DNA from 2 places in the Streptomyces sp. NPDC017520 genome. Region 1 is predicted to be linked to the other one. Evidence: predicted binding sites of a transcription regulator. Region 1 holds the regulator's gene; the other holds the start of a gene.
The links. Region 1 encodes HspR, which represses chaperone genes until heat shock. Its sites were predicted from a motif close to TTGAGNNNNNNNNNCTCAA; they were not measured.
Positions count from the first base shown of each region.

Region 2: lon (endopeptidase La) is a predicted target of HspR. The motif match lies at 11,553-11,571, and genes of this name have one in related genera.

Region 1 covers NZ_JBIRKB010000001.1:134,106-149,739, forward strand. Annotated here, with positions in the region: gene grpE (nucleotide exchange factor GrpE) at 1-134, shown strand, start outside; gene dnaJ (molecular chaperone DnaJ) at 231-1,421, shown strand; gene ACH4KB_RS00630 (heat shock protein transcriptional repressor HspR) at 1,423-1,875, shown strand; gene ACH4KB_RS00635 (hypothetical protein) at 2,168-2,443, shown strand; gene ACH4KB_RS00640 (hypothetical protein) at 2,422-2,700, shown strand; gene ACH4KB_RS00645 (helix-turn-helix transcriptional regulator) at 2,779-3,771, opposite strand; gene ACH4KB_RS00650 (helix-turn-helix transcriptional regulator) at 4,048-4,284, shown strand; gene ACH4KB_RS00655 (hypothetical protein) at 4,413-4,955, opposite strand; gene ACH4KB_RS00660 (ABC transporter ATP-binding protein) at 5,092-6,867, opposite strand; gene lxmA (lexapeptide family class V lantibiotic) at 7,039-7,254, shown strand; gene ACH4KB_RS00670 (flavoprotein) at 7,343-8,071, shown strand; gene ACH4KB_RS00675 (hypothetical protein) at 8,068-9,327, shown strand; gene ACH4KB_RS00680 (phosphotransferase) at 9,324-10,577, shown strand; gene ACH4KB_RS00685 (T3SS effector HopA1 family protein) at 10,574-11,695, shown strand; gene ACH4KB_RS00690 (class I SAM-dependent methyltransferase) at 11,701-12,540, shown strand; gene ACH4KB_RS00695 (M16 family metallopeptidase) at 12,537-13,934, shown strand; gene ACH4KB_RS00700 (M16 family metallopeptidase) at 13,931-15,580, shown strand; gene lxmJ (F420-dependent peptide dehydroalanine reductase LxmJ) at 15,577-15,634, shown strand, end outside.
Region 2 covers NZ_JBIRKB010000001.1:394,025-409,658, reverse strand. Annotated here, with positions in the region: gene ACH4KB_RS01880 (NlpC/P60 family protein) at 1-41, shown strand, start outside; gene ACH4KB_RS01875 (styrene monooxygenase/indole monooxygenase family protein) at 112-1,347, opposite strand; gene ACH4KB_RS01870 (ATP/GTP-binding protein) at 1,406-2,056, opposite strand; gene ACH4KB_RS01865 (DUF742 domain-containing protein) at 2,037-2,453, opposite strand; gene ACH4KB_RS01860 (roadblock/LC7 domain-containing protein) at 2,450-2,941, opposite strand; gene ACH4KB_RS01855 (nitrate- and nitrite sensing domain-containing protein) at 2,938-6,258, opposite strand; gene ACH4KB_RS01850 (hypothetical protein) at 6,621-7,415, shown strand; gene ACH4KB_RS01845 (MarR family winged helix-turn-helix transcriptional regulator) at 7,451-7,933, opposite strand; gene ACH4KB_RS01840 (polysaccharide deacetylase family protein) at 8,233-8,985, shown strand; gene lon (endopeptidase La) at 9,110-11,530, opposite strand; gene ACH4KB_RS01830 (spermidine synthase) at 11,840-12,550, shown strand; gene ACH4KB_RS01825 (response regulator transcription factor) at 12,799-13,536, shown strand; gene ACH4KB_RS01820 (ATP-binding protein) at 13,533-14,609, shown strand; gene ACH4KB_RS01815 (multifunctional oxoglutarate decarboxylase/oxoglutarate dehydrogenase thiamine pyrophosphate-binding subunit/dihydrolipoyllysine-residue succinyltransferase subunit) at 14,891-15,634, shown strand, end outside.

The DNA of each region.
Region 1 (15,634 bases):
GGTATCGCATCGGCGAGCGCACCATCCGCCCCGCGCGGGTGGCCGTCGCCGAGCCGCAGCCGGGCGCCACGCCCGCCGCGGCCAAGGAAGAGAAGACAGACGACGAGGAGAGCGGTGGCACCGAGGAGGTCTGACGGCAACGCGTCTGACCACCACGGTGCCCACCGACCGGCCCGGCGGCCGGCCCACGGGCCGGCCGCTCGGCCGATCGTCCGGAAGGAGGGACGTCGATGAGCACGAAGGACTTCGTCGAGAAGGACTACTACAAGGTCCTCGGCGTCCCCAAGGACGCCACCGACGCCGAGGTCAAGAAGGCGTACCGGAAGCTCGCCCGCGAGTTCCACCCGGACGCCAACAAGGGTGACGCCAAGGCGGAGGAGCGCTTCAAGGAGATCTCCGAGGCGAACGACGTCCTGGGTGATCCCAAGAAGCGCAAGGAGTACGACGAGGCGCGCGCCCTCTTCGGCAACGGCGGCTTCCGCCCCGGCCCCGGTGGTGCCGGCGGCAACTTCAACTTCGACCTGGGCGACCTCTTCGGAGGCGGCGCCCCGGGCGGTGGACAGGGCGGCGCGGGCGGCGGCTTCGGCGGCGGGGGCGGTATCGGCGACGTCTTCGGCGGGCTGTTCAACCGCGGCGGCACGGGCACCCGGGTCCAGCCGAAGCGCGGCCAGGACATCGAGTCCGAGGTGACGCTCAGCTTCACCGAGGCGGTCGACGGGGCCACGGTCCCGCTGCGGATGTCCAGCCAGGCGCCCTGCAAGGCGTGCTCCGGCACCGGCGACAAGAACGGCACCCCCAGGGTCTGCCCGACCTGCGTCGGCACCGGCCAGGTCTCGCGCGGCAGCGGCGGCGGCTTCTCGCTCACCGACCCCTGTGTGGACTGCAAGGGCCGGGGCCTCATCGCCCAGGACCCCTGCGACGTCTGCAAGGGAAGCGGCCGGGCGAAGTCGGCGCACACCATGCAGGTGAGGATTCCGGCGGGCGTCTCCGACGGCCAGCGGATTCGGCTGCGCGGCAAGGGCGGCGCGGGCGAACGCGGCGGTCCGGCCGGCGATCTGTACGTCGTCGTCCACGTCGACGCCCACCCGGTCTTCGGCCGCAAGGGCGACAACCTCACGGTCACCGTGCCCGTCACCTACCCGGAGGCGACGCTCGGCGGCGAGGTCAAGGTCCCCACCCTCGGCGGCCCCCCGGTCACCCTGAAGCTTCCCGCCGGCACCCCCAACGGGCGTACGATGCGCGCCCGGGGCAAGGGCGCGGTGCGCAAGGACGGCACCCGCGGCGACCTGTTGGTCACCGTGGAGGTCGCGGTCCCCAGGGAGCTGGGCCAGGAGGCCAGGGACGCCCTGGAGGCCTACCGGAAGGCGACCGCGGACGAGGACCCGCGGGCGGAACTGTTCCAGGCTGCGAAGGGAGCTTGAGATGGACGGCCGTCGACGCAATCCGTACCAGCTGACCGATGAGACACCGGTGTACGTGATCTCGATCGCGGCCCAGCTCTCGGGCCTGCACCCGCAGACCCTGCGCCAGTACGACCGTCTCGGCCTGGTCTCCCCGGACCGTACGGCCGGGCGCGGCCGGCGCTACTCGGCCCGCGACATCGAGCTGCTGCGCACCGTGCAGCAGCTGTCGCAGGACGAGGGCATCAACCTCGCGGGCATCAAGCGGATCATCGAGCTGGAGAACCAGGTCGCGGCCCTCCAGCAGCGCGTCGCCGAGCTCTCGGCGGCGGTGGACGGCGCGGCGGTCGCCCTCCAGCAGCGCGAGGCCCAGGTGCACGCCTCGTACCGTCGGGACCTCGTGCCGTACCAGGACGTGCAGCAGACCAGCGCGCTGGTGGTCTGGCGGCCGAAGCCGAAGCGGCCGACGGACTGACCGGACACGGCTGACGTGAGTCGGCCGGACCCCGCGTGAGCCATGGGGCCGGGAGAGCGGATGACGCTCTCCCGGCCCCGTCGTCGTGTGTCCCCGCGTCGCCCGGTCGCCGCGCGTCCTCAGGTGGCCGAAAACCTCCGGAGTGCTGCGGCGGAATACGGTTGGCACCAAGTAGCCCGGCATATGCAGCAAGTTGACAGTGATCACCCCTGTCATGGGCACGTGTCACTGGCAAGCTTATGGGCGTCGGCGAGGGAAGCCGGCAGGACACCTGACGTACGGGGAGGAACACATGGGCGTCTGCGCGTTCACCGGGAGGATGGTCGGTACCGGGGGAATGATCCTGGGGCTGGTCGTCGGGGCGGCCGCCGTCCCGGCCCACGCCGGTACGGGGACGGAGACGGGGGCAGTGTCCCTGCACGGCGGGCCGGCCACGTTGCCCGGAGGGATCTCGCAAGCGCTCGCGGAGGGGAACGCCGCGGTCGCCGGGCTTCTCTGCGGCGTACCGCTGCCGAAGATTCACGGACCGGACAGGGGCAAGGCCAAGTGCGTCAACGGCTGGCAGTAGACGACCCCGTCGAGGTCGTGGCGGTCCGCGTCGGCGCGCACGCCGCGCCCGCCGGGACGGCCGTGCTCCGGCTCCTCGGGATGCTGCCCGCGCACTGGGAGTGCGCCCAGCGCATCGAGGAGGACCGGATCACGGTCCTGATCCGGGGCGGCGGGGAGCACGAGGTGCGGGAACGCTGCGCAGAGGCGCTGAGTGGCCGGACGCTGGAGGGGTGGACGCTGGAGGGACGGACGCTGGAGGGACGGCAGGCCCCGTAGGGCTCCGGACCGACGGGGCCTGAGCCCCGTAGGGCTCCGGACTGACGGCCCCTCACTTCTTCTTCCGTGTGCCGGGCCTCAGATCCAGCCTCTTTCGCGGGCCAGCAGGGCCGCGTGCGGGCGGCTGGTCGCGTCCAGGATGCGGAGGACGTCGGCGACGTGACGGCGGTACGTCCGTACCGAGATGTCCAGGTTCCGGGCGCCCGTCTCGTCCTTCGCGACCCGGCACATCTCCTCCATGACACGCTGCTCCATCTCCGAGAGCACGCCCGTCGGCGCGGGGCCGGTGTCGATGAGGGCGGCGAGGTCCGTGGCCTCGGTCCAGATCTTCTCGAACAGGGCCAGGATGTTGGAGACGAGGCCGGCTTGCTGGGTGACCAGTGCGCCGCTCGACGTGTCGGCCGGGTCCACGGGCACCAGGGCCGTTCGGCGGTCGTAGACGAGGATGCGCTCGGACAGGTCGTCCGCGGCCCGGATCGACGCGCCCTGGGCCCTGAGCTCACGGAGGTAGGCGACGGTGGGCGGGTGGTCGAGCGCCTCCCGCAGCACCACGCTGCGGATCCGCACGCCGCGGCGAAGACACCGCATGTCGAGCGGGCGTGCGTGCGCGATGTTCTCCGGGGTGAGCGCGGTGTACGGCTCGACGGAGAGGATCTCCTGCCGGGCGAAGAAGGCCAGGTCGTCGATCCGGTCGCGGATGTGCCGCAGGACTTCGAGCCGCTCCACGCCCTGTCCGGCGAGGGGGCGGGCCTGTTGTTCGGCAGTCAGGTCGGACACCAGATGCCGGGACCTGGTGACCTGGTGGAGCTGTTCGTGCAGCTCGCGCAGGCGCATCTCCGTGAGCCGCTCGATCGCGGTCTCCGGATCGGTCGCCGTCGCTCCGCCGTGTTCGTCGGTCCGCAGGAGGCACAGTTCGTCGAGCCGGGCGAGGGCCTTCTCCACCTCCTCACGCGGGCGGTGGAGGAGGATGTCGATGTCCTCGGTGCTGGTTCCTGGATTGCGCAGGAAGTACCGATAGACGCGTTCCTCCGTCGCGTCGATACCGAGTATGGACAGACTTCCGTCGCTCACTGCTGCCGCCCCCCGCGTGCCGCACAACAACTGTCGGCGCGCCGGCATGGGTCAGATGCCGGGCGCCCGTCGAACTGATGGCTGGGGCATGGGTCAGATGCCACGCAGCCGCCGAACTGGTGAGGGAAAGGGTAATCGAAGGGTAAAGGTGCAGGTAGTCCCGGTCGGGCGAGGAACGGACGCGGGGCGGACAACAGACTGACCACAGACGGACTACAGACCGACAACAGACTGACAACAGTGGATGATCACAACTAGGGGGCTGCTGTGACGACGATGATCGACCGACAGGTACTGGATTTCACCACGCTCACGGAGCGCGAGCGCGAGGTGCTCGCGCTGCTGGGCGGCGGAGAGCAGAACCGCTGGCTCGCCCGGAGACTCGGCATCACGGAACGGACGGTCCGGGCGCATACGTCGAGCATCGTGCGGAAGCTGCATCTGAAGTCCAGGTTCGAGGCCGCGATCGTGTCGAACCTGTACGCGGAGGACATCAGGGGCCTGCGTCCGTGACCTGACCCTCCGGTGCTCGGCCTCCGGGCGGAGTGCGACGGCCGAAGTCCCCTGCGGGAGGAATCGCTTCCCGCAGGGGACTTCTCGTGTGCCCGGCCCCGGAAGCGGCCGGGCCGCCGGCCGGGTCCTCAGCCGGGCAGGGCCGTGCTGACCGCGTCGACCAGCATCATCCACATGGGCTGGCCGCCGGTGCCGAACGCCGCGGACAGCGCGTAGCCGATGGCCGCGTCGAGCGGTTCGACGGTCCCGGCGTCCTCGCGCCACTCGGCGATCACCCGGCGGTCGCCGTCCGACGAGAAGTCCCCGAGGTGCTTCCCGTCCCGGGTCAGCCGGCTGCCGGGGATCGAGTCCGGGACGAGCCGGTAACGGGTGCCCGCGCAGCTGACGTCGACCCGGTAGGTCTGCCTCCGCAGCCTGCCCTTGGCGGGCTTTATCGTCGCGGGCTCTCCGTCCACGGTGATCGTGAGGTGCCGGGGGTCCCGGGTGCCGATGACGATGTGGTCGTCGACCTCGGCCTCGGGCGCGCGGACGATGGTGATCGTGGGAATCCGCTCGCCGCTCACGACGAGCTTCTCCCGCTGTTCGCCGAGGAGTTCGACGGCGATCTCGCCGTAGTGGTCGTCCTCCGTCGCGGCGGGCAGAGGCAGGGGAGTGGGAGTGGTGTCGGTCATCTGGATCCTTGAACCCTTCGGTCGTGCTGAGGGGGGTGTTCGGTGAGGACATGTTCGGCGTGCGGATGTTCGGTTCCGCCGGGGGCGGCGCACGGAATTCTCGCAGGGGCGCGGCAGCGGCCCGAGATGTTCGTGCTCAGCGAGGTGCGGGGGCGGCCGCGCTTGCGGGGGTCAACTGCGTAGCGGTGAGGTCCTGGTAGAGGGCACTGCGCTCCAGCAGCTCCTCGTGCCGTCCGTGATCGCTGACCCGGCCGTTCTCGAACAGGACCAGTCGGTCGGCCGAGGTGACCGTCGAGAGCCGGTGGGCGATGAGCAATACCGTGCAGTCCCGCGCCGCCTCCTCCACCGTCCTGCGCAGCGCCGTCTCGCTGAGCCCGTCGAGATGAGCGGTGACCTCGTCCAGGAGCAGGACCTGCGGGCGCCGCAGCAACGCCCGTGCGATCGCCAGCCGTTGGCGCTCGCCGCCGGAGAGCGCCAGGCCGCGGGAGCCGACAGCCGTGTCGAGACCGTCCGGGAGGGAGGAGACGAAGTCGTCGAGCAGGGTCCTGCGGAGCACGTCGGCGACGGCCTCGTCGCTCGCGTCGGGCGCGGAGTAGAGGAGGTTCTCCCGGAGCGTGCCGGCCAGCATCGGTGAGTCCTGCTCGACGTACGCGATGCGGCGCCGGAGTTCGGCCCGGGCAAGGGTGCGGATGTCGGTGCCGTCCAGCAGGATGCGGCCGGTCTCGCTGTCGTAGAACCTTTGGATCAGGGAGAACACCGTCGTCTTGCCGCTGCCTGACGGGCCGACGATCGCGGTGACCTTGCCCGCCGGTGCGATGAAGCTCGTGCCGTCCAGGACGGGGGTGCGCCCCTCGTAGGCGAAGGTCAGGCCGTCGACCGTGACCCGGGGCGGTGGGCCGGACGGCACCGGCGGCGTACCGTCCACGTCGTCCTCCGCCGCCATGGACCGCACCTCCTCGATCCTGGCCAGGGCGCCGAGTCCCTGCTGGAGGGCCGTGGTTCCGCCCACGAGCGAGAGGACCGGGCCGCCCAGGTTGAACAGGTAGAGCAGGAAGCCGATCAGCGCGGCGAGTTCGAGGGTGCCCATGGCGACCAGCGCGCCGCCGAAGCCGATGACGGCGAGGAAGGACGCCTGGACGATCAGCCCGGCGAGCACGGCGATCAGCGCGTGGTACCGGGCCCCCTTGAGGCCGGCCCGGTAGGCGCGTTCGGCGGCGTCGGTCGCCCGCTCGGTCTCCTTCGCCTCGGCGCCGTTGGCCTTCACGGTCCGGGCCGCTCCGAGCGACCGGTCGAGCGCGGCGCCGATCTCGCCGACGGAGGTCTGCGCCTCGGTGGTCACCCGCTTGATGCGGGGCATGACGACACCCATCGCGATGCCCACGACGACCAGCACGGCGGAGGTGATGCCGAGCAGCGGCAGGCTGACGATGCCCATCAGCACGATCGTGGCCAGGAGATGGATCGAGCCGTCCACGAGCTGGATGAGACCGCCCGTGGCCGCGTGCTGGACGAGCGTGCTGTCGGACGTGACGCGGGTCGTCAGGCCCCCCGGTTCGACACGGTCCAACTCCGCGGTGCGCAGGCGTACGAGGCGCGTTATGAGCCCGCGGCGGACCTGGAGCACGACCCGCTCGGCGGTCCGCTCGCTGAGCCAGGCCTGCACCCAGGTCAGCCCGATGGAGGCGACCAGCAGGCCGGACAGCAGGAGGAGGTCGTCCCGCAGTCCCTCGCCCGTCATGAGCTTCGCCAGGACCGACTGGATGACCAGCGGCTGGGCGAGGCCGGCGGCGCTGCCCAGGAGGGTCAGCGCCAGGACGGTGAGGAGGACGCCGCGGTGCGGACGCGCGTACGAGAGCAGCGCCCGCAGCGCGGGCCGCTCTGCCGGAGGCTGTTCTGCGTCAGGTGTGTTCACCCTCGTAGTTCTATCCCCTCCTTCGTGTGCGGGGAACTGTCGCTTGCGGCAATGCCGCAAGAGTCAATGGTGCGGGCCAGGTGTCGCGGTCCATTGTTCTTTCTGTCCGCAACGGACGCCGGGCATCGCGAGATGACTGGTAGTCAATTTCCTTTCATGGAGAGAAATCTGATGCAGAACGTCACCGAGCAGGACCTGTTCGACGGTTACACCGCCTACACCTCCGCCGAGGAACTGGGCCTGCACGACGGCAAGGACGCCGCGCCGGCCTTCAGCCCCACCATCCCGTGGGCGATCCGCGCCACGATCATCAGCGCGCGTTCCTCGCAGCAGTGCGCCGCCGCTCTCGGCTCGCTCGCTGCGAAGACCGTCGAGAACAAGTGCTGACCAGGCTCTCTTCGGAGTGAGCCGCGGGGTCCGGCCGGAGCGCACGCTCCGGCCGGGCCCCGGCCCCAACGCGCACACAGGAGGCGTCGTGGAGGAACAGCAACGGGACTTCGAGCGCGTTCTCGTCGTGGGGACGGGAGCCCTCGGCGTCGCCTTCCTGCCGTTCTGGATCAACTGGCTCGGGAATTCCTTTCCCGACGTGGAGAAGAGAGTGGCACTGACGCGTTCCGCGTGCCGGTTCGTCTCGCGGGACGCGGTGGCCGTGCTCTCCGGAGAAGAAGTATTCATCGACGACTGGAACGCGTTCTCCGGCGTCGACGTGCCGCATGTCGAACTTGCGGAATGGGCGGATCTGATCCTGGTCCATCCCGCCACCATGAATTTCGTCGGCCGGTACGCCCTCGGCGTCGCCGACACACCGCTGATGGTCGCGCTGCACACCACCCGGGCGCTGGTGGGCGTCGCGCCGTCGCTGCCGCCCGGTGCGCTCGCAAGCCCGGTCGTCCGGGAACACCTGGCGGTGCTGCGCGAGCGGCCCGGTGTGGTGCTCGCGCCGACGATCCCGGCGCGGAGCGCGCGTACGGGCGAGGTGGAGGACGGCGGCTCCGCCCCCCTGAACGAGTTGTACGACCTCTGCGTCGCGCGCCGGAAGGAGAGCGGGGGCGGCGGCGCTCCGGGCGGCGGCGCTCCGGGCGGCGCTCCGGGTGACGCGCGTGACGCGCGTGACGCGCGTGGCGACGGGGCCGGACCGGGGCAGGGCCGCCCCGACGCGGCCGGGAACCGGGGCCAGGGCCGGGGCCGGGAGCGGGCGGCGTGACCGGGGCGGATTCCCTGGCCGGGGCGGACCCCCGGGCTGGAACGGACCCCCGGGCCGGTACGGGCCCCCTGGCTGGGTCGGACCCTCTGGCCGGTGCCGTCCCCCTGGCCGGGGCGGGCCCCCTGGCCGGGGCGGGCCCCCTGGCCGGGTCAGACCCCCGGGCCGGTGCCGTCTCCCTGGCCGGGGCGGGCCCCCTTGCCGGAGCGGCTGTCCTCGTGGCGGAGCACGGTACGGGCCTCCAGGTCACCCGTGTGTACGAGGACCAGGACGGCGGCTTCCTGTGGTGGCACGGCCCGGGGCACCGTCACGCCGGTCCGCTGCGCGCACCCCTCGGGCTGGTCCCGCTCGTCCCCGGCCGGGAAGCCGGCGCGGGGGCCGCGCTGCTGTCCACCGGGCAGACGCACGGAACCGGGCTGCTCCACCGGGCCGCCGGCTCCGTCTCGGCCGCCGCCTGGCTGCGGGACCCCCGCCCGCAGGCCGGGCGGCTCGTCGCCCACTCCCTCACCGCCGCCGCCCGGGCCCTGCGGGCCCTGCACGGCGTCCCCCTGCCGCAGGGCCTGGAGCCGGCCCCGCCGCCGGGGCTGCGGCGGCTGCGGGAGTGGGCGAGCGGGACGGTTCCGCTCGTCCCCGCCGCGGAACGGCTCCGGCGACATGCGCTGGAGGTGTGGGGCAGCGCCCGCACGGCGCGGCTGCTCGACTGGGCGGACGACGCCGAACGGCCCACGGGCGTCGGGGCGTCGGCCGTGCTCCTCCACGGCTGGGCCTCGACCGGTGCGCTCGTACCGCCGAGGAGCCGCGGCCGGGTGGCGCTGCTGACCGGCCAGGACCTCGGCGCCGGGCGCCGGGAGCTGGACCTGGGCTGGATGCTCGGCGACCTCGTCGAGCTGGCGTGGTCGTCACCGCTCTACCGCGTCGCGCACGACCGTGCCGGGGCTCGGGAGGAGGAGGGCACGGGGCTGCCGTCCGCGGCCGTCCTCCAGCAGGTGTTCCTGGGCGTGTACGGCGACGGCGTGCACGGCGGGGTCGGCGAGGGCGGCGACGGCGTGTACGGCGAGGGCGTCGACCGCACCGGCGGCGGAGGTCCGGGGTACGACCCGGCGGCCGTGGGGCGCTGCGCCGTGCTCCGCGTCGTCACGCACATGCGGGACTTCGCCACGTACTGCGAGTGGAGCGACGAATTGCTGGACTACCTCGCCTTCACCGCCGAGTTGATCGATGAGGAGGGCCGCCGGGCGGTCCCCCGAGGAGTGTCATGACGACCACGACGAACGAACCGCCCGCGCTGATCCGCTACCGGCCGACCGGCCTCGACGCCGCGCCGGAAGTGAACGCGCTGCTGGAACGGCTGGGCCTCGGCCCCTTCGCTCCGGACGGGCTGACCGCCTTCGGCGGCCGCAACGACAATTGGGCCGGGACGACCACCCGCGGCCAGCAGGTCTTCGTCAAGACGGTCGCCCGGTCCCCCGACGGCAGCCGTCCCGAGATCGACCGCGCGCTCGCCTTCGAGGCGTCGGCCGCACGGCTCCCGGCCGGCTCGCCGCTGCGTACGCCCGAACACCTCGGGACCGACCGGGCCGCCGCCGTCAGCGCGTTCCGGCTGCTGCCCGGGGCCCGGTCGGGCTCGGAGGTCGCGCTGGACGGCGACTTCGACGAGGAGCTGTGCCGGGAGGCGGGGCGAGCCGTCGCCACCCTGCACGCCATGGAGCCGGTGGGCGGCCCGGCGAGCACGGGGCAGGCCGCGGCCGTCGGCGTGCCCGGGGTGGCCGGTCCGTCCGGCGGCGTGGCAGAGGTGGTGATCGACACGGGCGAGGCCCCCCTGCCGCCGATGCGCTGGCTGCGGGCGTTCCCGTGGAGCGAGGTCCAGGACCGCAGCATGGCGCAGATCGCCGCCTGGAAGCTGGTCCAGGACGACACCGAGGTCGTCGGCGCGCTCCACCGGCTCCGGGAGCGGGAACGTACGGCGCCGCACACCCCGGCCCACTGCGATCTGCGTTTCGACCAGTTCATCGTCCACGGGGGCTCGCTCTACCTCTGCGACTGGGAGGAGTTCAGGTGGGCCGATCCGGCCCGGGACGTCGGAGCGTTCGTCGGCGAATGGCTCTTCCAGGCCACCTACTCCGTCTTCGCGCCGACGGGCGAGGCCGCCGCCGGGGACACCGTCGCGCTCGGCTTCGACCTCACCCACCAGGAGATCGTCGAACGCGGCACCGCCGGGCTGCGCCGCCACCTTCCCCGTGTCGCGGCCTTCTGGGAGGGCTACACCGGCTGCCGGACCCCGGACCCGGAGCTGGCGGAGCGGGCCGCCGGGTTCGCGGGGTGGCACCTGTTCGACCGGCTCATCGCCACCGCGCAGGCGCACGCCGTCCTCAACCCGGTCGCGCGCGCCGCCGCCGGGATCGGACGGACCCTCCTGCTGAATCCGGCCGGGGCCGTCCCCACCCTCCGCCTGACCGCTCCCGCCCCCGCCCCACCACGCCGCACCGTCACGCCCCGGAGCCCCCGATGATCCTCGACCGTCCGCTGCCCCTCTCCGCCGGGCCGTCCCCGGCACCGCGTCTCACCGCCGCGCTCGGCCTCGTCTCCGTACGGGCCGACGGTCTCGCGGCGGAGGTCGCCGGGCGGAAACTGACCGCCGACAGCCCGCGCGACCTGCGGGGCCGGCTCACCAACGCGCTGTACGAGGAGTTCCACGCCGGGAACGGAGCGCACCGCAGGGACGCGGACGCCCCGCCCCGCAGGTCGCTGCGCGACTCCGCGCTGGAGCGCCGCCTCACCGAGGCCGTGCCGCACGCCAGGACCCCGGTCACGGGGCGGCTGGTCGAGGTCACGGACGGCGGCGAACTGGTCGTACGGCTGCCGGAGATCACCGCCCGGATCGGCGCCGACCGGCTCGTCACCCCCGGTACGCCCGCCCCCGGCGAGCTGGTCGAGGTCGCGCTGGAGGCGGCGCGGCCCGCTCTCTCGCCCGGCTTCTTCTACGTCATGGGGTCGCGGGCCCTGCCGTCGCCCGCGGGCCCGGTCCGCCGCCTCTTCCTGCACGCCCGCGACGCGGACGGGGCCGTCGCGCTGTGGGCCGCCGCGCTGGCCGCGCTGGAGGGGGCGGGGGCGCGCTACCACGCCAAGGTCCTGTCCGACGAGGACGACTACCCGCGCCGCGACAGCGTCGTCGTCTATCTGCACGGCGACCACGCACCGGCGGAACGGGCCGTGGTGGCCGCCGTCCGGGACCTGCCGGGGCTGGGCGCCGACACCTCGCTCTTCACCGCCCGGCTCGCCCCCGGCGTCGCCGCCGCGTGGGACCCGCGGGACCCGCGCCCCGGACACGACGGCATGAGCTTCGGGCAGCACCGCAGCTTCGCGTTGGCCACCGCGCTCGTCGACCACGCCCTGGAAGGGGCCGACGGGACCGAAGGGGCCGGAGGGGCCGGAGGGACCGACGACCTCGCCGGCCACGTCGTACGGGCCTTCCACGCGGCGGGCATCGACCCCGCGCACCCCGAGAACAACCTGGCCGTGAAACCCGCGAATTCCGAGCGTCCCGGGGGCGACCTCGCCGCGAACACCACGACCACGGCCACGACTACGACCACGACCACGACCACGACCACGACCGCTGGAGTGTGAGCCCGATGACCACCGCCGTAACCACGGACACCACGACCGCCGCCGACGCGTCGGAAGCGGCCGACGACGCCGGAACCCTCGCCGGGGCGGGCGGCTTCGGGGCGGCGATCACCACCGCCTACAGCGACGCCCTCGCCGGGGTGTACGACGAGATCTACCCGAGCACGCCCGACCTCGACGACATCGGTACGTACCTGCTGACCCTCACGACGCCCGGCGCGAGCGTCCTCGAACTCGGCGTCGGCACCGGCCGGGTGGCGCTCCCGCTCGCGGAGCGCGGCTTCGACGTCCACGGCGTCGAGTCCTCGGAGGGGATGCTGGCCCGTCTCGCGGAAAAGGACCCCGAGGGCCGGGTCACCCCGGTCCACGGCGACTTCTCCGGCCTCGATCTCGGCCGCACCTTCGACGTCGTCCTCGCCCCCTTCAACGTGCTGTGCTGCGCGATGGCGGTCGACGAGCAGATCGCGCTGACGCACGCGATGGCGCGGCACGTGGCGGCGGACGGGCACGTGGTGATCGAGACGTTCGACCCGAGCGACTACCACGTACAGAAGAAGAACGAGGTCAACACCTATCCGATCGGCGCGCGCGGGGCGCTCATCGAGTCCGTGGGCGTGCTGCCCGCCTCGCAGAACATGATGCTCCAGAGCACGCTCTTCCTGGACGGCGACGCCCCCCGGTCCGCCACCACCGTGATGCGCTACGTGTGGCCCGGGGAGCTCGACCTGCTGGGCGCCATCGCCGGTCTGGAGCTCGTCGGCCGGTACGCGGGCTGGCGCGAGCAGCCCTTCGACGGGGGCGACAGCCGGAAGATGTGCGTGTCCGTGTTCCGGCCGCTGGCATGAGTCCGCACGCCGTGACCGCCGCCGCCCCGGACGCCGCCGCGGGGCGGGTGAGCGTGCTCGCCAACGGACTGCGGGTGTGCGCGGAGGCGGTCCCGCAGTACGGGCGCGGCCTCGCCGCCGTCGCCCTGACCGTGGCGGCCGGCGGTGACGACGACCCCGTCGGGCGGCACGGTACGGCGCATCTCGTCGAGCACCTGATGTTCCCCCGCTCCGGCCCGGCCGCCGGCGACGGGGAGGGCCACGCGGCCCTGGTCGAGGGGGCGGGCGGGGTCTGCAACGCCGAGACCCACCGCGACCACACCGTCTTCCACACCACGGTCCCGGCCGACCTGCTGCCGGCCGTCCTGGCGGCGGAGGCACGCCGCCTGCTCGGCTTCGCGCCCACCCGGGACGTGATCCGCACCGAGACCGCCGTCATCGCCGAGGAGATCCGCGGGGCGGGGACCGGCGGCCGGTACTGGGAGGCGGCGCTGGACGGGCTCTACCCCGGGAGCAGGGACAGCTTCGGTACGGCCGCCGAGCTCGACGGCATCGGCGCCGACGAGGCCGAACGCTTCCAGCGCACCTATTACGTGCCCCGGCGGATGGTCCTGTCGGTCGTCGGGGACATCGATCCCGCGCGCGTCACAGCGGCGGCGCACGAACTTTTCGCCCCGCTCGGGTCGTCGGCCGCGCACGAACCTTTCGCCCCGCTCGGGGCGTCGGCCGCGCACGAACTCCTCGCCCCGCTCGGGTCGTCGGCCCCGCACAGCCCCGGAGCGCCCCCCGCGCGGCCCCGGCCGGCCGCTCCGGCCCCCGGCCCGCTCCCGGAGATCCGTACCGTGCCCCTGCCCGCCCCCGCGCCCGGTGTGGCGGTCGGGCACCGGCTTCCCGACCCGCTCGCCGAACGCCGCGCGTATCTCGCCCAGGTCGTTCTGGCCCAGGTGCTCGGCCGGTCCCGGCTGCCGGCGGTGGCGCGGTCGGCGCGGGACGGGCATCACCTCACCTCCGCGACCGTCACCTGCGGCTACCACGGCCAGTGGCTCGCCTCGGCCGCCCCCGACCTGACCCTCGCGGTGCTCGGCCGGGCGCCCGGCACCGACGTGGACGCGGCGGCCGGCGTCTGGCGGTCCGTCCTGCGGACGCTCGCGGACCGGCCGCCCTCCGAGGCCGAGCACCGGCGGGCGGTGAACTCCCTGCTGGTCGCCGTCCACCGGCAGACCGACTCGCTCCCCACCCGCGCCGTCGCCCTCGGCCGTGCCGCCCTGCTCCTGCCGGGATCCGCCGGGCCCGACGGGCTCCCCGACGAGCTGCGGGCGACCACCCCCGCCGAGGTGGCGGACGCGGCCCGCGCCCTGCTGGAGGGACCCACCACCGTGACCGAACTCGTCGCCCGGGAAGGCAGCGCCGGATGAACCGCACCACCGCAGCCGTCCTGCCCACCGGACTGCGCGTCCTCGCGACGCACGCCCCCGCCGCCCCGCTCGCGGAGCTGCGCCTCGTCATCCCCTACGCGCGCGCCGAACCGGGCCTCGCCGCCGCCCAGGAGCTCCTCGCCGCCTGCCTCGGGACGGGCAGCCGGGACCGTACCCGTCAGGAGATCGCCGACAGGGCCGCCGACCTCGGCGCCGAGTTCAGCACCGTCGTCACCGCCGAGTCCCTGATCCTCTCGGTCAGCGTGCTCGCGCCGGGTCTTCCCGGTGCGCTCGACCTGCTGGCCGAGCTGCTGGTGCGCCCGCGGTACGAGGCGGGGGAGGTGGCCCTCGCCCAGCGCCGGGCGGCCGCCGCTCCCCGCGCCCCCGCGAGCCGCGTACGGCTGCGGCGTGCCGCGCTCGCGCACGGCTTCGGGCCGCACCCGCTGTCCTCCCGCTCCGGTGGTACGGCACCGCTTCTGGACGTCGTCTCCCTGCCGTCCGATGCGCTCGGAGCCCTGCACACGCGTGCCGTCGTGCCCGGCGGGTCGTCGCTCGTCGTGCTGGCGGGCGCCGAGCCGGACACCGTGCTGCGCCTCGTCAGCGAGCGGCTCGCGCCCTGGACGGGTGGCCCGTCGGGTCTCACCCTCCCGCGCTTCACACGTCCGGACCCCCGGCCGGGCCGGGTCAGGCTCGACGTCGTCGAGGGCGGCGGCGGGAGCGGTGGTGACGGCGGTGGTGACGGCGGTGGTGGTGGTGCCGGCGGTGAAGGCGGCGACCGTACGGCCGACCCCGGCGGCCAGGCGCTCGTCCTGGCCGTCGGGCCCGCCGTCCCCACCGCCGACCCGGATCACGCCCCGTTCCACCTGGCTCAGTTGCTGCTGGGCGGCTACGCCTCCGCCCGGCTCGGCCGTCGGGTCCGGGACCGGCACGGCCTCGCGTACGCGGTCTCCGCCCGCGTCCGCGAGAACGGGGCGGGCTGCTGGCTGGAGATCGAGTGCGCGGGAGCACCGGGCAGCGCGGACCGGATCTCCGGCGAGATCACCGGGTGCCTCCGGGAGCTCGCCGCCCGGGGCCCGTCCTCGGCGGAGGTGGACCGCGCCCGCGCCTACGCGACCGGCTTCACCCGCTTCGCCCTGGCGACCCGCGCCGAGGAGGCGAGTGCGCTGGCGGGTTTCGCCGCGGCGGGGCTGGAGCCGGACTGGCTCGACGGCTACCGGGACCGCCTCGCCGCCGTCACCCCCGCGCAGGTGGTGGCGGCCGCGCGCCGGCTGGACCCCGGCCGGGCGGTCATGGCGACGTACGAGCCGGATGCCGTACAGGCCCCGGCCCGGCCCCCGTACGGCCTGCCCGCCTCCGCCCGGGACGTGTCCGCCGAGCCCGACGGTCCTTCGACGCCCGGCGGGTCCCGAGAGATGCCTGATGGGTCCGGTGGGAAGCCCGCCTCCGCCGGGGACGTGTCCGCCGAGCCCGACGGCCCTTCGGCGCCCGGTGGGTTCCGCGAGATGCCCGATGGGTCCGGTGGGACGCCCGGCGGGTCCCGAGAGATGCCTGATGGGTCCGGTGGGACGCCCGGTGGGTCCCGCGAGACGCCTGCCGGGCCCGGTGAGATGCCCGAACTCCGCGATCAGAAGGGTGGCCCCCGGTGAACCCGGCCGTTCTCTACCCGCTCCAGCCCGACCACCCCGAACTGGTCGCCCCCT
Region 2 (15,634 bases), 260 kb from region 1:
CGGACACCGGGTACGGCACGGACGCGGCGCCGGACTCATAGGGCCCTACGACCCGCCTCGGCGGCCGGACCGGCGGTGCGGGTCCGGCCGCCGAAGCGGTGGGCGGTCGGCTCAGGCGCCGGTGAGCGAGGCCAGGTACGCGTTCGTCTTCTCCGGCTCGTAGAAGAAGTTCTCGAAGTCCGCCGGGTTGTTGAACCCGTTGGCGAAGCGGTCCGCGGCGGGCTGGAGCTCGCCGGCGGCGCCGATCAGGTTCAGCACGTGCTCCGGCGGGACGCCGAGCATCGCGTTGGTCCACTTCGTGACGTGCTGCGCGGTCTCCCAGTAACGGTCGAACGTGGACTGCATCCACGCCGCGTCGAACTCCTTCTCCCCGTGCTCGACGATCGCGTCCAGGTACGCGTTCGCGCACTTGGAGGCCGAGTTGGAGCCCTGGCCGGTGATCGGGTCGTTGGCCACGACGACGTCCGCGACGCCGAGGACCAGGCCGCCGCCGGGCAGCCGCCCGATCGGCTTGCGGACCGTGGGGGCGTAGCGGCCGGCGAGGGTGCCGTTGGCGTCGGTCAGCTCGACCTTGGTGGCGCGGGCGTACTCCCAGGGCGTGAACTTCTCCATGAGCTCCAGCGTCTTCGCCAGGTGCTCGGAGGGGTCCTTGACGCCCTGGAAGGCGTCGAGCGGTCCGCCCGGGACGCCCTCCCAGAAGAGGATGTCGGCGCGGCCTGAGGTGGTGAGCGTCGGCATGACGAACAGCTCGCCGACGCCTGGGACCAGGTTGCAGCGGACCGCGTCGAACTCGGGGTGCTCGGGGCGCGGGCCCATGCCGTGGACGTAGGCGACGGCCAGCGCGCGCTGCGGGGCGTCGAACGGCGAACGGGCCGCGTCCCGGCCGAACATGGAGACCAGCTCGCCCTTGCCCGCCGAGACCATCACCAGGTCGTAGGTGCGGGAGAAGTAGTCCAGGTCGGAGACGGCGGCCCCGTGGATGACGAGCTGGCCGCCGCGCTGGGCGAAGGTCTCCATCCAGCCGGCCATCTTCACGCGCTGGTCGACGGACTGGGCGAAGCCGTCCAGCTTGCCGACCCAGTCGATGGCGCGGGAGGAGTCGGGGGCGGCGACGGAGACGCCGAGGCCCTCGATCTTCGGGGCCTGGGACTCCCAGAAGTTCAGCTGGTAGTCCCGCTCGTGCTGGAGCGCGGTGTGGAACATGCACTGCGTCGACATGACCCGGCCGGTGCGGATCTCGTCGGCGGTGCGGTTGGACATCAGGGTGACTTCGTAGCCCTTGGACTGGAGCCCCAGGGCCAGCTGGAGCCCGGACTGACCGGCTCCGACTATGAGTATCTTCCGCATCGCGGCTCTCCGTTGTCTCTGGTTCGAGGAGGTCTGGAGGAGGTCCGAGGGACGGCCCTCAGACGGGGGTGGCGTCGAGAGCGTGGCCCACCAGGGCGAGCAGCGACTCGACGACCGTGATCCTGTTACGAGCGTCCATGATCACTATCGGGACCTGCGGGGGTACGGTCAGGGCCTCCCTGACGTCCTCCGCCTCGTAACCGGGCGTCCCCTCGAAGTGGTTGACGGCCACGATGTAGGGCAACCCGCAGCTCTCGAAGTAGTCGAGCGCGGGGAAGCAGTCCTCCAGCCGCCGGGTGTCGGCGAGGACGACCGCGCCGATCGCCCCGCGCACCAGGTCGTCCCACATGAACCAGAAGCGCTGTTGACCGGGGGTGCCGAAGACGTACAGGACGAGGTCGTCCTCCAGCGTGAGCCGGCCGAAGTCCATGGCCACGGTGGTGGTGGTCTTCTCGGGCGTCGCGGAGAGGTCGTCGGTCTCCTCGCTGGCCTGGGTCATCAGCGCTTCGGTCTGGAGCGGCGTGATCTCGGAGACCGAGCCGACGAACGTCGTCTTGCCGACGCCGAACCCGCCCGCCACCACGATCTTGGTGGCGGTGGGCGCGCGGGTGTGGTCGAGCTGCCAGGCCTGGAGGGACTCCTCGGCCTGTTCCCGGGGCCCCGGCTGGCGCGGGGCGAAGAGCGGCGCCTCAGAGACGGCGGAGTCCATTGAGCACCCTTTCGAGCAGTGCGCGGTCGGGCTGGCCGGCGCCGTGGCCGGTTCCGTACACGCGGATCTTTCCCTGGTCGGCCAAGTCACTGAGCAGCACCCGGACGACTCCGAGCGGCATCTTCAACAGGGCCGAGATCTCCGCGACCGTACGCATCCGGCGGCAGAGTTCGACGATGGCCCGGAGCTCCGGCATCACGCGCGAGGCGAGGTTGCCGTTGGTGAGTTCGCGGCGCTCGTCGGGTGCTTCGAGGGCCGCGACGAACGTCTCGACCAGCAGGACGTGCCCGAACCGGGTGCGACCGCCGGTGAGGGAGTACGGGCGGACCCGGGCGGGGCGTTTGTCCGCCCCGCGGACGGGGAGCCGGGGGGCGGGTTCTGCGGCGGCGGTGGTCACAGGGCGCTCTCCATCGATGTGCGCAGCTCACTGCGGAGTTCGGGGGTGAGTACGTGTCCGGCCCGGCCGACGAAGAGGGCCATGTGGTAGGCGACGACGCTCATGTCGCAGTCCGGGGCGGCGTGGACGCCGAGGAGGGAGCCGTCGCTGATCGACATGACGAAGACGCTGCCATCGTCCATGGCGACCATGGTCTGTTTGACGCCGCCGCCGTCCATCAGCTTCGCGGCTCCGACGGTCAGCGAACCGATGCCGGAGACGATCGTGGCCAGGTCGGCGCTGGAGCCCCTGGGCCCGTCCGACTTCCCGGCGGCCGGTCCGGCCGCCTTCGCGGTCAGATGGCCGGGGTCGGAGGAGAGCAGCATCAGGCCGTCGGACGAGACGACGGTGACCGAGTGGACCCCTGGCACCTCCTCCACGAGATTGCTCAGCAACCAGTGAAGGTTCCGGGCTTCGGTACTCAGCCCGAATGTGCTGGGCGCAGTCAACTGCGTGCCTCCTCGACTGTGTCCCCCGTCTCTTCGTTCCGGCCGTCCGCCCGGCCGCCGGTCTCGGCGGTCCGTGCGGTCCTTGCGTCCTGTGCGGCGCCTGTGGCGTGCGCGGTGGTCGTCTCGTGCCCCGTACGCCCGGTGGGTACGCCCCCGGGGCCGGTGACGGTGACGCCGCCGGTCTCGGCGATCTCCGCCTCGACATCGCGCCGGCCCTCCTCCGCCGCCTGGTGGAAGCTGCCCAGCCGACGGCGCAGGGCGTCCCGGTCGAGGCTGCCGGTGCGACCGGGGGCGGGGGTCGAGTCGGGCCGGACCACCTTGGGGGTGCGCTTCGGCAGCCCCTTGTCGGTGATCCGGGCCGTCTCGGGGCGGCGGGGGCCGGGGACGGTGTCGGCGGGGGCCGGGGCCGCTTCGGCGTGGGGGGCGGGGCGGACCGCGGGACCGTCCGGGCCCTGGTCCCCGGGGCCGGTCTCGGCCGGGCGCTCGTGGCGGTCTGGGCCGATCGCGTACGGGTCGGCGGCACCCGGCACGGCCGGGGTGTCCACTCCCGCCGGGATGCCCGGAGCCGTGGGGGCCACCTGGTCGGCAGGGTCCTGGGGAGGCTTCGGGAGGCGAACCTGCAAGGTGACCTCGGAGTCCGGGTCGGCTCCGGACCCGTTTTCGGTCCCGCCCCCTGCTTCGGCCCCGAACCCGTCTTCGGTCCCCGCCCCGGCTTCCGTGCCGGTACCGGCTTCGGTCACGACTCCGGCTTCGGTCCCGGTGCCGGTGCCGGACTCCGCGACCGGCTGCCGCGCGTCCTGCTCCTGCTCCTCCTGCTCCTGTGCCTGTGCCTGTTGTGCCTGCTCCTGCTCCTGCTCCTGCGGCGTTACGGCGGTGGCTTCGGGGTCCTCGTCGGGCCCCGTGCCCTCAGCTGCCGCGTTCTCGCGGATCGTCCGCTCGGCGGCGACGATCAGCGGGTCGACGGCGGGCAGGGGCTCGGCGACCGCCTCGGGGGCGCTCTCCGCTTCCGGGCCCGACGCCGCCCCGGGCTCCGGAGTCGGTGCCGTGACCGGCGCCGGCTCCGCTACGGCGGGCGTGCCGGGCGTGGGTGCCGTGGAGGGCAGCGGTGAACGGCTGGGCAGGGCGTTGGAGTTGGCCTCCGCCACCGAGCCCGGGAGGTTGAGCGTGGGCGCGTCACCGGGAAGCTGCACGGCGGGCGGCGAGGAGGCGGGCAGGGAGTTCGGCAGCAGGGCGCTCGGCAGCACGACGACGGCCGTCACACCACTCCCCTTCTGCTCGCGCAACTGGACCCGCACTCCGTGCCGGGCGGCCAGCAACGACGTGACCTGGAGGCCGAGTCCGGCCCCGGTCATGTCGATGTGCCGCTCCCCCGGCTCGAACGAGGCCGGGTCGGCCAGCCTGGCATTGAGTTCGCCCATCCGGACCGTCGACATGCCGATGCCCGCGTCCGACACGGAGAGCATCACCTCGCCGCTCTCCAGCAGCCAGCCGGACAGCTCGACCTGGGAGTCGGGCGGCGAGAAGGAGGTCGCGTTCTCCAGGAGTTCGGCGAGGAGGTGACTGAGGTCGTCGGCGGCGAACCCGGCGATCTGGGCGTGCGGCGGCAGGGACTGGATGGTGACCCGCTCGTACCGCTCGATCTCGCTGACGGCCGCGCGCGCCACGTCGACCAGCGGGATCGGCCCGGCGTGGCCGTGGCCGTGCTCGGCGCCGGCGAGGACGAGCATGTTCTCGCTGTGGCGGCGCATGACCGTGGCCATGTGGTCCAGCTTGAACAGGGTGGCCAGGCGCTCCGGGTCCTGCTCGCGCTCCTCCAGGGCCTCGATGACGCCGAGCTGCCGCTCGACCAGTCCGAGGGTGCGCAGCGAGAGGTTGACGAAGGTGTGGTTGACCGTGTTCCTCAGCTGCTCCAGCTGGGTGGCCAGCTCGGTGGCCCGCGTCTGGAGTTCGGCCCGCTGGGTGACGAGGGTCTCGCGGCCCGCGATCAGCTTGGACCGTTCGCCGGTGAGGCTCTCGACGCGTCCGCCGAGGTCCTGGTGGAGGGTGGTGAGCCTGCCGTGCAGGGAGTTCATCGACCGGACGACCTGGGCGAACTCGTCGTTGCGGCCGGTGTAGCGGACCGGTTCGGCGCCCTCGGGGTCCTCGGCGAGGCGCGCGGCGCCGATGCGCAGGACGGCGAGCGGCTGGGTGAGGGTGCGGGCGACGGCGGTGGAGACGCCGACGGCGAGCAGGAAGCAGCCGCCGAGCAGGGCGATGCTCAGTTCGAGGGCGGTGACGTCGTCGTCGCGGAGGCCCTCCAGGTGCTGGACCTGGCCGGTGGTCAGGGCCGACTCGACGCTGCGCATCCGGTCGACGCGGGCGGAGAGCGCGGCCTCCAGCTTCCTGGGGCTGATCCTGCGCTCCGCCTCCGACAGCTCGGGTCGGTCGGTGAGGCGGGTGAGGTACTTCTCCGCGTTGTTGACCTCGGCTCCCGTGACGGTGGCGGAGAGCTTGTCGCGGGCCTCTGGGTCGGCCGCCTGGTCGAAGTCGGCCAGCGCGGCCAGCTCCCGGACGCGGGCCTGCTGGGCGGCGGCGCTCAGCTCGTCGCGTTCGCGGCCGGCCCGGGTGTCGCCCTCGTCCTGGGGCGCCACGGGGAGCCCGGTGAAGGGGTCCGTCTGAGCCTGCGGCTCGGGGCTCGGCACGGCGAGCGCTGCGAGGAGGAGCCCGCGGGTGGCGGAGGCCTGTTCGGACGCGCCGCCGAGGGTGAGCGGGGCCCGGCTGGCGTCGGCGGCGCGCGGCGGGGTCTTCTCCGCCAGTTCGGCGGCGATGCCGTGCAGCTTGGCGATGACGTCGGAGTACGCCTGGTGCGCCTCCAGGGCCGACCCCTTGCCGGTCAGCGCTGCCCGGCGCAGCGAGGGAACCGTCGAGAGGTCGCGGCGCAGGGCCGCGGAGGCCGCCTCGTGGATCTCGTCGATCTGCTGGTCGACGCGGGTGGTCCGGGCGGTGCGGTTCTTCGCGCCGTCGTCATCCTTCTCGTCGCGGCCATCGGCGATGTACGCGGTGATGGCGTCGCGCTCGTCGGCGAGGGAGTGCCCGAGGGTGACCGCCTGCTGGTTCAGCTCGGCGAGGGTGACCAGCCGCTGGGACTCGGTCAGATCAGCGGAGGCCCCGAGCACGGCGGGGGCGCCCGCCGCTATGACGATGACGCCGACGACCGCGACTCCGGCGACCAGTCGGCTGCGTACCCGCACGGTCCGCTTGTCCGCGCCGGGTGCCGGAGGCGTCGCCCCGGAACCGTCGCGCGTCGTGCCCTTGCTCCGCGGCCGCTTCTTCTGCACCGGTGCTCGCAATCTTGACTCGTCCACCCTTGAAGCAGAGGTGACGCACGGTCACATGGAAGGGCGCCCCGCTCCTGGTACGGCTTCTGACCATTCCAGCGCTTTTGAGAGGGGGGCGCGCATCAACCGCTCCGCCACTCGAAGGAGTGAACATCACTCTTGAGTTGGCGAACAAGTCTCCCCTGGTGCGCCCCTGACCATGCGTGGACCTTGGGGTGGAACTTCCGCTCCGCCTTTGGCAGGATGCCCGCCCGCATCGCTCCGGAGCCGTCCCTTCCGCCCTGCGCCCGCGTTTGACCTGCTGGTACAGGCCATTTCCGGTCGCGTGGGGAGAAGGTGAAGGGCTCGTGCAGACTGACGGTATGCGCATCGAACTCGCCACCGCGCCCGGAAGCCCCGAACGCCCCAACGAGGACTGGACCTCCGGGGCCCTTCCCGCGTCCGGCCAGGGCGGCGTACTGGTCCTGCTCGACGGCGTCACCCCGCCACCGGGGGACGACGGTTGTGTGCACTCGGTCCCGTGGTTCACCGCACGGCTCGGCGGCGCGCTGGTGGAACTGTCCGGTTCCCGCCCCGACCTGCCCCTGACCGAGGTCCTGGCCGAGGCCATCTCCCGTACAGCCGACACGCACCGAACCACCTGTGACCTTTCTCACGTACGGACGCCTCAGGCGACCGTGGTGCTGGCCCGCTGGGACGAACGCGTGATCGAACACCTGGTGCTCTCCGACTCGGCCCTGCTGCTGGAGTCCCCCGACGGCACGGTCCGGGCCGTCCTCGACGACCGGCTGGACCGGCTGCCGCCGGGCTCGCTCGCCTCGAACGAGATCGCCGATGCCACGGTGCGCAACAAGGAGGGCGGCTTCTTCACCGCGGCGGCCGATCCCGCGGTGGCGGCGCGCGCGGTGACGGGCAGCACCCCGGCGGCCGGCGTCCGGGCCCTCGCCGCGCTCACGGACGGCGCGACCCGGTGGACCGAGGTGTTCGGCGAGGGCGACTGGACGGACACGATGGGGCTGCTGCGGAAGGCCGGGCCGCAGAGCCTGATCGACCGGGTGCGGGAGCTGGAGACCGCCGACGCGGCGGCCGGGCGCGTACGGCTGAGGCACGGCAAGACGCACGACGACGCCACCGCGCTCCTGGTGGAGCTGGACTGAGCACGACGGACGGCGGGCGGAAGGCGGCGGGCGGCTCAGCTCTCGGCGCGGGCGTTCAGCTGGTGCAGGAGCCGGGCCAGCTCGGCGACCTCGGCCCGGTCCCAGTCGGCCAGTTTGCGCACGTAGCGCCCCCGGCGGGCGTCCCGGACACTGCGGAAGCGGGCCAGGCCGTCGTCGGTGAGGTGGACGAGCCAGGCCCGCCCGTCGGCCGGGTCGGGTTCGCGGGCCACGAGCCCGAGCTTCTCCAGGGAGTGCAGCTGGCGGCTCATGGTGGCCTTGCCGACGCCGAAGTAGGCGGCCAGCTCGGTGGCCCGCTGCCGGCCGGCCGCCTCCAGGCGGACGAGCAGGCCGTAGGCGGCGGGCTCCAGTTCGGGGTGGACCTCCCGGGCCATGTCGCCCGAGGTGGCGCGCGCCCGGCGCAGAAACACCGCCAATTCTCGCTCCAGTGCCAGAAATTCGTGGTCCACACCACTTCCGTCCGTCGCGCCCGGCTCCGGCTCGCTGTCGTTCCCGCGCACGTCAGTACCCCTCGTACGGTTTCCTGCCGATGAAAGCTTCTTCCGCGGCCGGTCAATGCCGCAGTTCGGCCAGTATTTCGCAGGAGTAGACCAACGGCGGCGGCCTGGTCCCCCTCCGCACCCCGGGTCTACGTGCGTAGCGTCACCGACGACAGCTAATGACATGGGCACACCATATCGGGCAGCCAACCCGGCCCCCTCTATACACGCCGTGTATACGCTCTATGTATAGTCCTCGGCGTACCGCACACCTGTGCGGAATTTCCCGCGCAGAGGAGTGATGTGTCGTGCCCAGAAAGATGCCGTTGTCCAAGATGGGGTTGACCGCGGCGCTGGTGACGGCGCTCACACTGGCGGTGAGCGGCTGCTCCATGGACACCACGGCGCCGGGCTCGGCACGCGGCGAGGCGGCCCCCGACGCCAAGGGCTCCTTCGGGCCGGTGAACTGCCGCAAGGCCAAGTGCATCGCCCTGACCTTCGACGCGGGCCCGGGCAAGGACACCCCGAGGCTGCTGGACATCCTGAAGGAGAAGAAGGTGCACGCCACCTTCTTCCTGCTGGGCAAGCACCACGTCATCAAGCACCCCGACGTGGTGCAGCGCATCGAGGACGAGGGCCATGAGGTCGCCAACCACACCTGGACGCACAAGGTGCTGACCGACCAGAAGCCGGACGAGATACGCGCCGAGCTGGAGAAGACACAGCTGGCCATCGAGAAGATCACCGGCAAGAAGCCCCGGCTGATGCGCCCGCCGCAGGGCCGCACCGACGACACGGTCTCGGACATCAGCAAGGACCTGGGGCTCTCCCAGGTCCTGTGGAGCGCCACCGCCAAGGACTACTCGACGAACGACTCCGCGCTGATCAAGAAGCGGATCCTGGACCAGGCGAGCAAGGACGGCGTCATCCTGCTGCACGACATCTACAAGGGCACCGTCCCCGCCGTGCCCGGGATCATCGACGCGCTCCAGAAGGACGGCTACACCTTGGTGACCGTCCCCGAGCTGATGGCCCCGGCCGTGCCGGAGCCGGGCACGATCTACCGCCCCTGACCGGCACGCGCGGCACGCGGAACGGCCCGCCCCCGTTGGGAAGCGGGCCGTCCGTACCGGTCGGGCACCCGGGGCCTCTCGTTCGGATCAGGCCGGGCTCGCGCGGTCCGTCACAGCGTGGCGGTCAGGCCGCGGCCGGGATCCTGTCCTCCACCCGGGCCGACGCCGGGGCGAGGGCGATCTCCAGCACCTGGCGGACGTCGGTGACCGGGTGGACGTCCAGCTTCTCCAGCACCTCGGCCGGGACGTCGTCCAGGTCGGCCTCGTTGCGCTGGGGGATCACCACGGTGGTGATGCCCGCCCGGTGGGCGGCCAGCAGCTTCTGCTTGAGGCCACCGATCGGCAGCACCCGTCCGGTCAGCGACACCTCACCGGTCATCGCCACATCCGTACGGACGAGGCGTCCGGAGAGCAGCGAGGCCAGCGCGGTCGTCAGCGTGATGCCGGCGCTCGGGCCGTCCTTGGGGATGCCGCCCGCCGGGAAGTGGATGTGCACGCCCCGGTCCTTGAGGTCCGCGACCGGCAGCTCCAGCTCCGCGCCGTGCGACCGCAGGAAGCTCAGCGCGATCTGCGCCGACTCCTTCATGACGTCCCCGAGCTGACCGGTCAGGGTCAGTCCGGACGCCCCGGTCTCCGGGTCGGCGAGCGACGCCTCGACGAAGAGGACGTCACCGCCCGCCCCGGTCACCGCGAGCCCGGTGGCCACGCCCGGCACCGCGGTGCGGCGCTCGGCCGGGTCCTGGGCGGACTCGGGCACGTGGTGCGGGCGGCCGATGAGGCCGCGCAGATCCGCGTCGGTCACCGCGAACGGCAGCTCGCGGTCGCCCAGTTCGTGCTGGGCCGCGACCTTGCGGAGCAGCCGGGCCACCGCCCGCTCCAGATTCCGTACGCCCGCCTCGCGGGTGTACTCGCCGGCCAGCTTGCGCAGCGCCGACTCCTCCAAGGCGACCTCGTCCTTCTCCAGGCCCGCCCGCTCCAGCTGGCGCGGGAGCAGGTGGTCCCGGGCGATGACGACCTTCTCGTCCTCGGTGTAGCCGTCGAGGCGGACCAGCTCCATGCGGTCGAGCAGGGCCTCCGGGATAGCGTCGAGCACGTTGGCGGTGGCGAGGAAGACCACGTCGCTGAGGTCGAGCTCGACCTCCAGGTAGTGGTCGCGGAAGGTGTGGTTCTGGGCCGGGTCGAGGACTTCCAGGAGAGCGGCGGCCGGGTCGCCCCGGAAGTCGGAGCCGACCTTGTCGATCTCGTCGAGCAGGACGACCGGGTTCATCGAACCGGCCTCCTTGATGGCCCGCACGATACGGCCGGGGAGCGCGCCCACGTACGTACGCCGGTGGCCGCGGATCTCCGCCTCGTCCCGGACACCGCCGAGCGCGACCCGGACGAACTTGCGGCCCATGGCGTGTGCGACGGACTCGCCGAGGGAGGTCTTGCCGACGCCGGGCGGGCCGACGAGGGCCAGCACCGCGCCGCCGCGGCGACCGCCCACCACGCCCAGCCCCCGGTCGGCACGGCGCTTGCGCACCGCGAGGTACTCGGTGATGCGCTCCTTCACGTCGGCGAGGCCGGCGTGCTCGGCGTCCAGGATCTGCTGGGCGCCGCGGATGTCATAGGCGTCCTCGGTCCGCTCGGTCCAGGGCAGTTCGAGGACGGTATCCAGCCAGGTGCGGATCCAGGAGCCCTCGGGCGACTGGTCGCTGGACCGCTCCAGCTTCTCGACCTCCTTGAGCGCGGCCTCGCGGACGTGCTCGGGGAGGTCGGCGGCCTCGACCCGGGCCCGGTAGTCGTCGGACTCGTCCTCCGGGTCGCCGTTGAGCTCGGAGAGTTCCTTGCGCACGGCGTCCAGCTGGCGGCGCAGCAGGAATTCGCGCTGCTGCTTGTCGACGCCGTCCTGCACGTCCTTGGCGATGGATTCGGCCACGTCCTGCTCGGCGAGGTGCTCGCTCAGCCACTGGATGGCGAGCTTCAGCCGGGCGATCGGGTCCACGGTCTCCAGGAGCTGGACCTTCTGGGCGGTGGTGAGGAACGGCGAGTATCCGGAGTTGTCGGCGAGCGCGGAGAGGTCGTCGATCTGCTGGACCCGGTCCACGACCTGCCAGGCGCCGCGCTTCTTCAGCCAGCTGGTGGCGAGCGCCTTGTACTCCTTGACCAGCTCGGCGGCGGATCCGGGCAGGGGGTCGGGGGCGGCGGTTTCGAGCACGGTCCCCTCGACCCAGAGCGCCCGGCCGGGCCCACTGGTCCCGGCGCCGATGCGGACCCGGTCGCGGGCCCGGATCAGTGCGCCCGGGTCGCCGTCCGACAGACGTCCGACCTGCTCGACGGTGCCGAGGACACCGGTCCCCGTGTACGTCCCGTCGACCCGCGGGACCAGCAGCACCTGGGGCTTGCCCCCGCCGGGACGGGCGGCGGCCTGCGCGGCCTCGACGGCGGCGCGCACCTCGGTGTCGGACAGGTCGAGCGGCACCACCATGCCGGGCAGGACGACCTCGTCGTCGAGCGGCAGCACGGGCAGGTCGATCGGTGTGAACGCCTCGGACTCGTGAGTCATGATCTCCCCTTCGGCAGGCAAGTTGAGCTATGTGGACTCAATGCTCCTGAGCCGCCGAATGTTCCCCACCGCTTGTTCGCTCTGAGCGATCAGACGCTCCCGAGGCGGCTCCGCACCACCCTTCACGCTTTCCCGACGGGCGGGCCCCGGGGCGGTCCTCCGTCTGTGGAGCGCCACCGGGCGGGCCGTTGTTCCCCACCCCGGAAGAGGGAACTCGCTGGCCCTCGGTCCGGGCGGCGGGCCAGGATGACGGATACCGACCGCTACAACCGGAGACCGGAGAGCCAGACGATGCCCGCGATGCACCCGATGCGCGCCATGCCCGCACGCGACCCGTTGCCGACGCGTTCCGTCGGCACCCCCGTCGTCCTCGACCGCCGCGAGGGGCCCTTCGGCGAAGTCGTGCTGCGGGAGCGCGGGGAGCACTTCGAGATCATCGCCAACGGCTGCTTCCTGATGGACACCTCCGACGGGCGCTCCGAGCGGCTGCTGATCGACGCCGCGCTGGCCGCCCTGCCCGCCGAGCGCACCGGCCCCTCGGTGCTGATCGGCGGCCTGGGCGTCGGGTTCTCGCTGGTGCGGGCCGCCGAGGAGGAGCGCTGGGGCCGGATCGTGGTCGTGGAGCGGGAGCAGGCGATCGTGGACTGGCACCTGACCGGGCCGCTGGACCGGATCTCCGGGCCGGCGCTGGCCGACCCCCGGACCGGGATCCTCCACACGGATCTCGTCGCCCACCTCCGTACCACCACGGAGCGTTACGACGCCCTGTGCCTGGACATCGACAACGGGCCGGACTGGACCGTCACGGAGGACAACGGAAGCCTCTACTCCCCCGCCGGCCTGGCGCACTGCCACGACCGGCTGGCGCCGGGCGGAGTGCTCGCCGTCTGGTCCGCGCAGCCGTCGCCGGCCTTCGAACAGGCCTTGCGGAATGCCGGGTTCAGCAGGGTTCGGACGGAAGAGGTGGCCGTTGCCCGAGGTGTGCCCGACGTGGTCCATCTCGCACTTCGGGCGGTCTGAGCGGACGGCCTGAACCCCCCTCCCGGTATGCGCGGACCGGCCGTGGCACGGGTCAACCGGCACAAGGTCAACGATCCGGCCGCCCGGTCGGCGTGGACGTGCACGTCCGGGGCAACACCCTGCGTAGCCGGGAGCCCTCCGCTGCCTTTACGCTGCTGACCGGTACACGGAATCACTCACCGAAATCCACGAGCGAAAACCGTGCCTCCGGGGGAATGGCTCCCGCGAGAACGGGCAGGGGCGGGGCGATGGAACAGACACACACCACCCACAACGGCGTCGCGGCCACCCCGGGGGCTCAGCGCCGGGTGCTGGTCGTCGAGGACGACCCGACGATCGTCGACGCCATCTCCGCCCGGCTGCGGGCGGAGGGCTTCCTGGTCCAGACCGCGCTGGACGGCCCTGCGGCCGTGGACGCGGCCGAGGCCTGGCAACCCGACCTGATGGTGCTCGACATCATGCTTCCCGGCTTCGACGGCCTGGAGGTCTGCCGCCGCGTGCAGGCGCAGCGTCCGGTACCGGTGATGATGCTCACCGCGCGCGACGACGAGACCGACATGCTGGTCGGGCTCGGGGTCGGCGCCGACGACTACATGACCAAGCCGTTCTCCATGCGGGAGCTGGCCGCCCGGGTGCACGTGCTGCTGCGCCGGGTGGAGCGGGCCGCGCTGGCCGCCGTCACCCCGCGGAGCGGAATACTGCGTCTGGGTGAGCTGGAGATCGACCACGCGCAGCGCCGGGTCCGGGTGCGCGCCGAGGACGTCCACCTCACGCCGACCGAGTTCGACCTGTTGGTCTGTCTCGCGAACACCCCGCGCGCGGTGCTCTCCCGGGAGCAGTTGCTGGCCGAGGTGTGGGACTGGGCGGACGCCTCGGGCACGCGCACGGTCGACAGTCACATCAAGGCGCTGCGCCGGAAGATCGGCGCGGAGCGGATCCGTACCGTGCACGGTGTGGGCTACGCCCTGGAGACCCCCGCGCCATGACGCGGCCAGGGTCCGGACTGCGGCCCTTCTCGATCAAGGCCAAGCTCGGCACACTCGTCGTGGTCTCGGTGTTCATCACCACGGGGCTGCTGATCGTCGCGTTGCGGACCCGTACGGAGTTCCGCTTCATCACGGTGTTCTCGGTGATCGCCACGCTGCTGATCACCCAGTTCGTGGCGCACGGTCTGACCGCGCCGCTGGACGAGATGAGAGCGGTGGCCCGGTCCATCTCGCACGGCGACTACACCCGCCGGGTGAGCGGCGCCGGGCGGCGGGACGAGCTGGGGGACCTGGCGCAGACGATCAACCGCATGGCGGACGATCTGGAGGCGGAGGACCGGCATCGCAAAGAGCTGGTCGCCAATGTCAGCCATGAGCTGCGCACCCCCATCGCGGCGCTGAGAGCCGTGCTGGAGAACGTGGTGGACGGGGTGTCCGCCGCCGATCCGGAGACGATGCGCACGGCGCTGCAACAGACGGAGCGGCTGGGCCGGCTGGTCGAGACGCTGCTGGACCTGTCGCGGCTGGACAACGGGGTGGTGGCGCTCAAGGCCCGCCGTTTCGAGGTCTGGCCCTATCTGTCGGGCGTACTGAAAGAGGCCAATCTCGCCGCCTCCCACCGACGCCTGTCGTCGGGTTCGGGCAATCACTCCCGTACGGACGTCCACCTGCATCTGGACGTCTCGCCGCCGGAGCTCACGGCGCACGCGGACGCCGAGCGGCTGCACCAGGTGGTCGCCAACCTCATCGACAACGCGGTCAAGCACAGCCCGCCGCACGGCCGGGTGACGGTGCTCGCGCGGCGCGGGGACCGTCCCGAGTCGCTGGAGCTGGAGGTCGTCGACGAGGGGCCCGGTATCCCGGAGGCGGAGCGCCACCGGGTGTTCGAGCGCTTCAACCGGGGCCAGGTGCCCTCCCCGCACGGTCCGGGAAGCGACGGCGGTACGGGGCTGGGGCTGGCCATCGCCCGTTGGGCGGTCGATCTGCACGGCGGTCGGATCGGGGTGGCCGAATCCGCGAGGGGCTGCCGCATCCAGGTCACCCTCCCGGGAATCCCCGAGCCGCGCGGTTGACGGCGCGGTTGACATAGGGTCGAACCGGAAGGGCACGTTCACCCGTGGCCTGCCAGCAGGGGCCTCGAAGGGGTGCGGCCGGATGGCCGTATCCTCGGTCCTGCGTACCCGAAGTGCAGTGGAACCTCGCTTGTTTCCCGCCATTTCCTGCGCCGAAACCCGCCTTCCGATGTGATGTGCACGACGAAGCACCGGCCCGGCCTGCAAGGAACGGTTCGGGGGGCGTAGCCTTGATTTCCGCTGTCCATCACCTTGTGAAGCGGAAGAGGGCGGTTGCCGCCGTGTCGTCTCAGTCCCCCAGTAACTCGAGCATCTCGACCGATCAAGCCGGCCCGGGTACGAACCCGGCCGCCGCGTTCGGCGCCAATGAATGGCTCGTCGACGAGATCTACCAGCAGTACCTCCAGGATCCCAGTTCGGTCGATCGCGCCTGGTGGGACTTCTTCGCCGACTACAAGCCGGGTGCCTCCGGCACGGCGGACAAGCCCGTTCCCGGCGTCGCACCGGTGACCGGGGCGCCCGCCGCCCCGGCCGCGGCCGCGCCCGCCCCGGCGGCCGCCCCGGCTCCGGCGAAGGCCGCGCCCGCAGCCGCTCCGGCGGCTCCCGCGCAGCCGGCCCCCGCCAAGGCGGCCGCCCCGGCGGCCGCTCCGGCCCCGGCGAAGCCCGCGGCGGCGAAGCCCGCCGCCGCGCCCGCCAAGGCCAAGGCGGACGATTCCACCGAGGCCCCGGCCGGCCCGGAGTACGTGACGCTGCGCGGCCCCTCGGCCGCCGTCGCGAAGAACATGAACGCCTCGCTGGAGCTGCCGACGGCCACATCCGTCCGCGCGGTCCCGGTGAAGCTGCTCTTCGACAACCGCATCGTCATCAACAACCACCTCAAGCGCGCCCGCGGCGGGAAGATCTCCTTCACGCACCTCATCGGGTACGCGATGGTGCAGGCCCTCAAGGCCATGCCGTCGATGAACTACTCCTTCGCCACGAAGGACGGCAAGCCGACCCTGGTCAAGCCGGAGCACATCAACCTG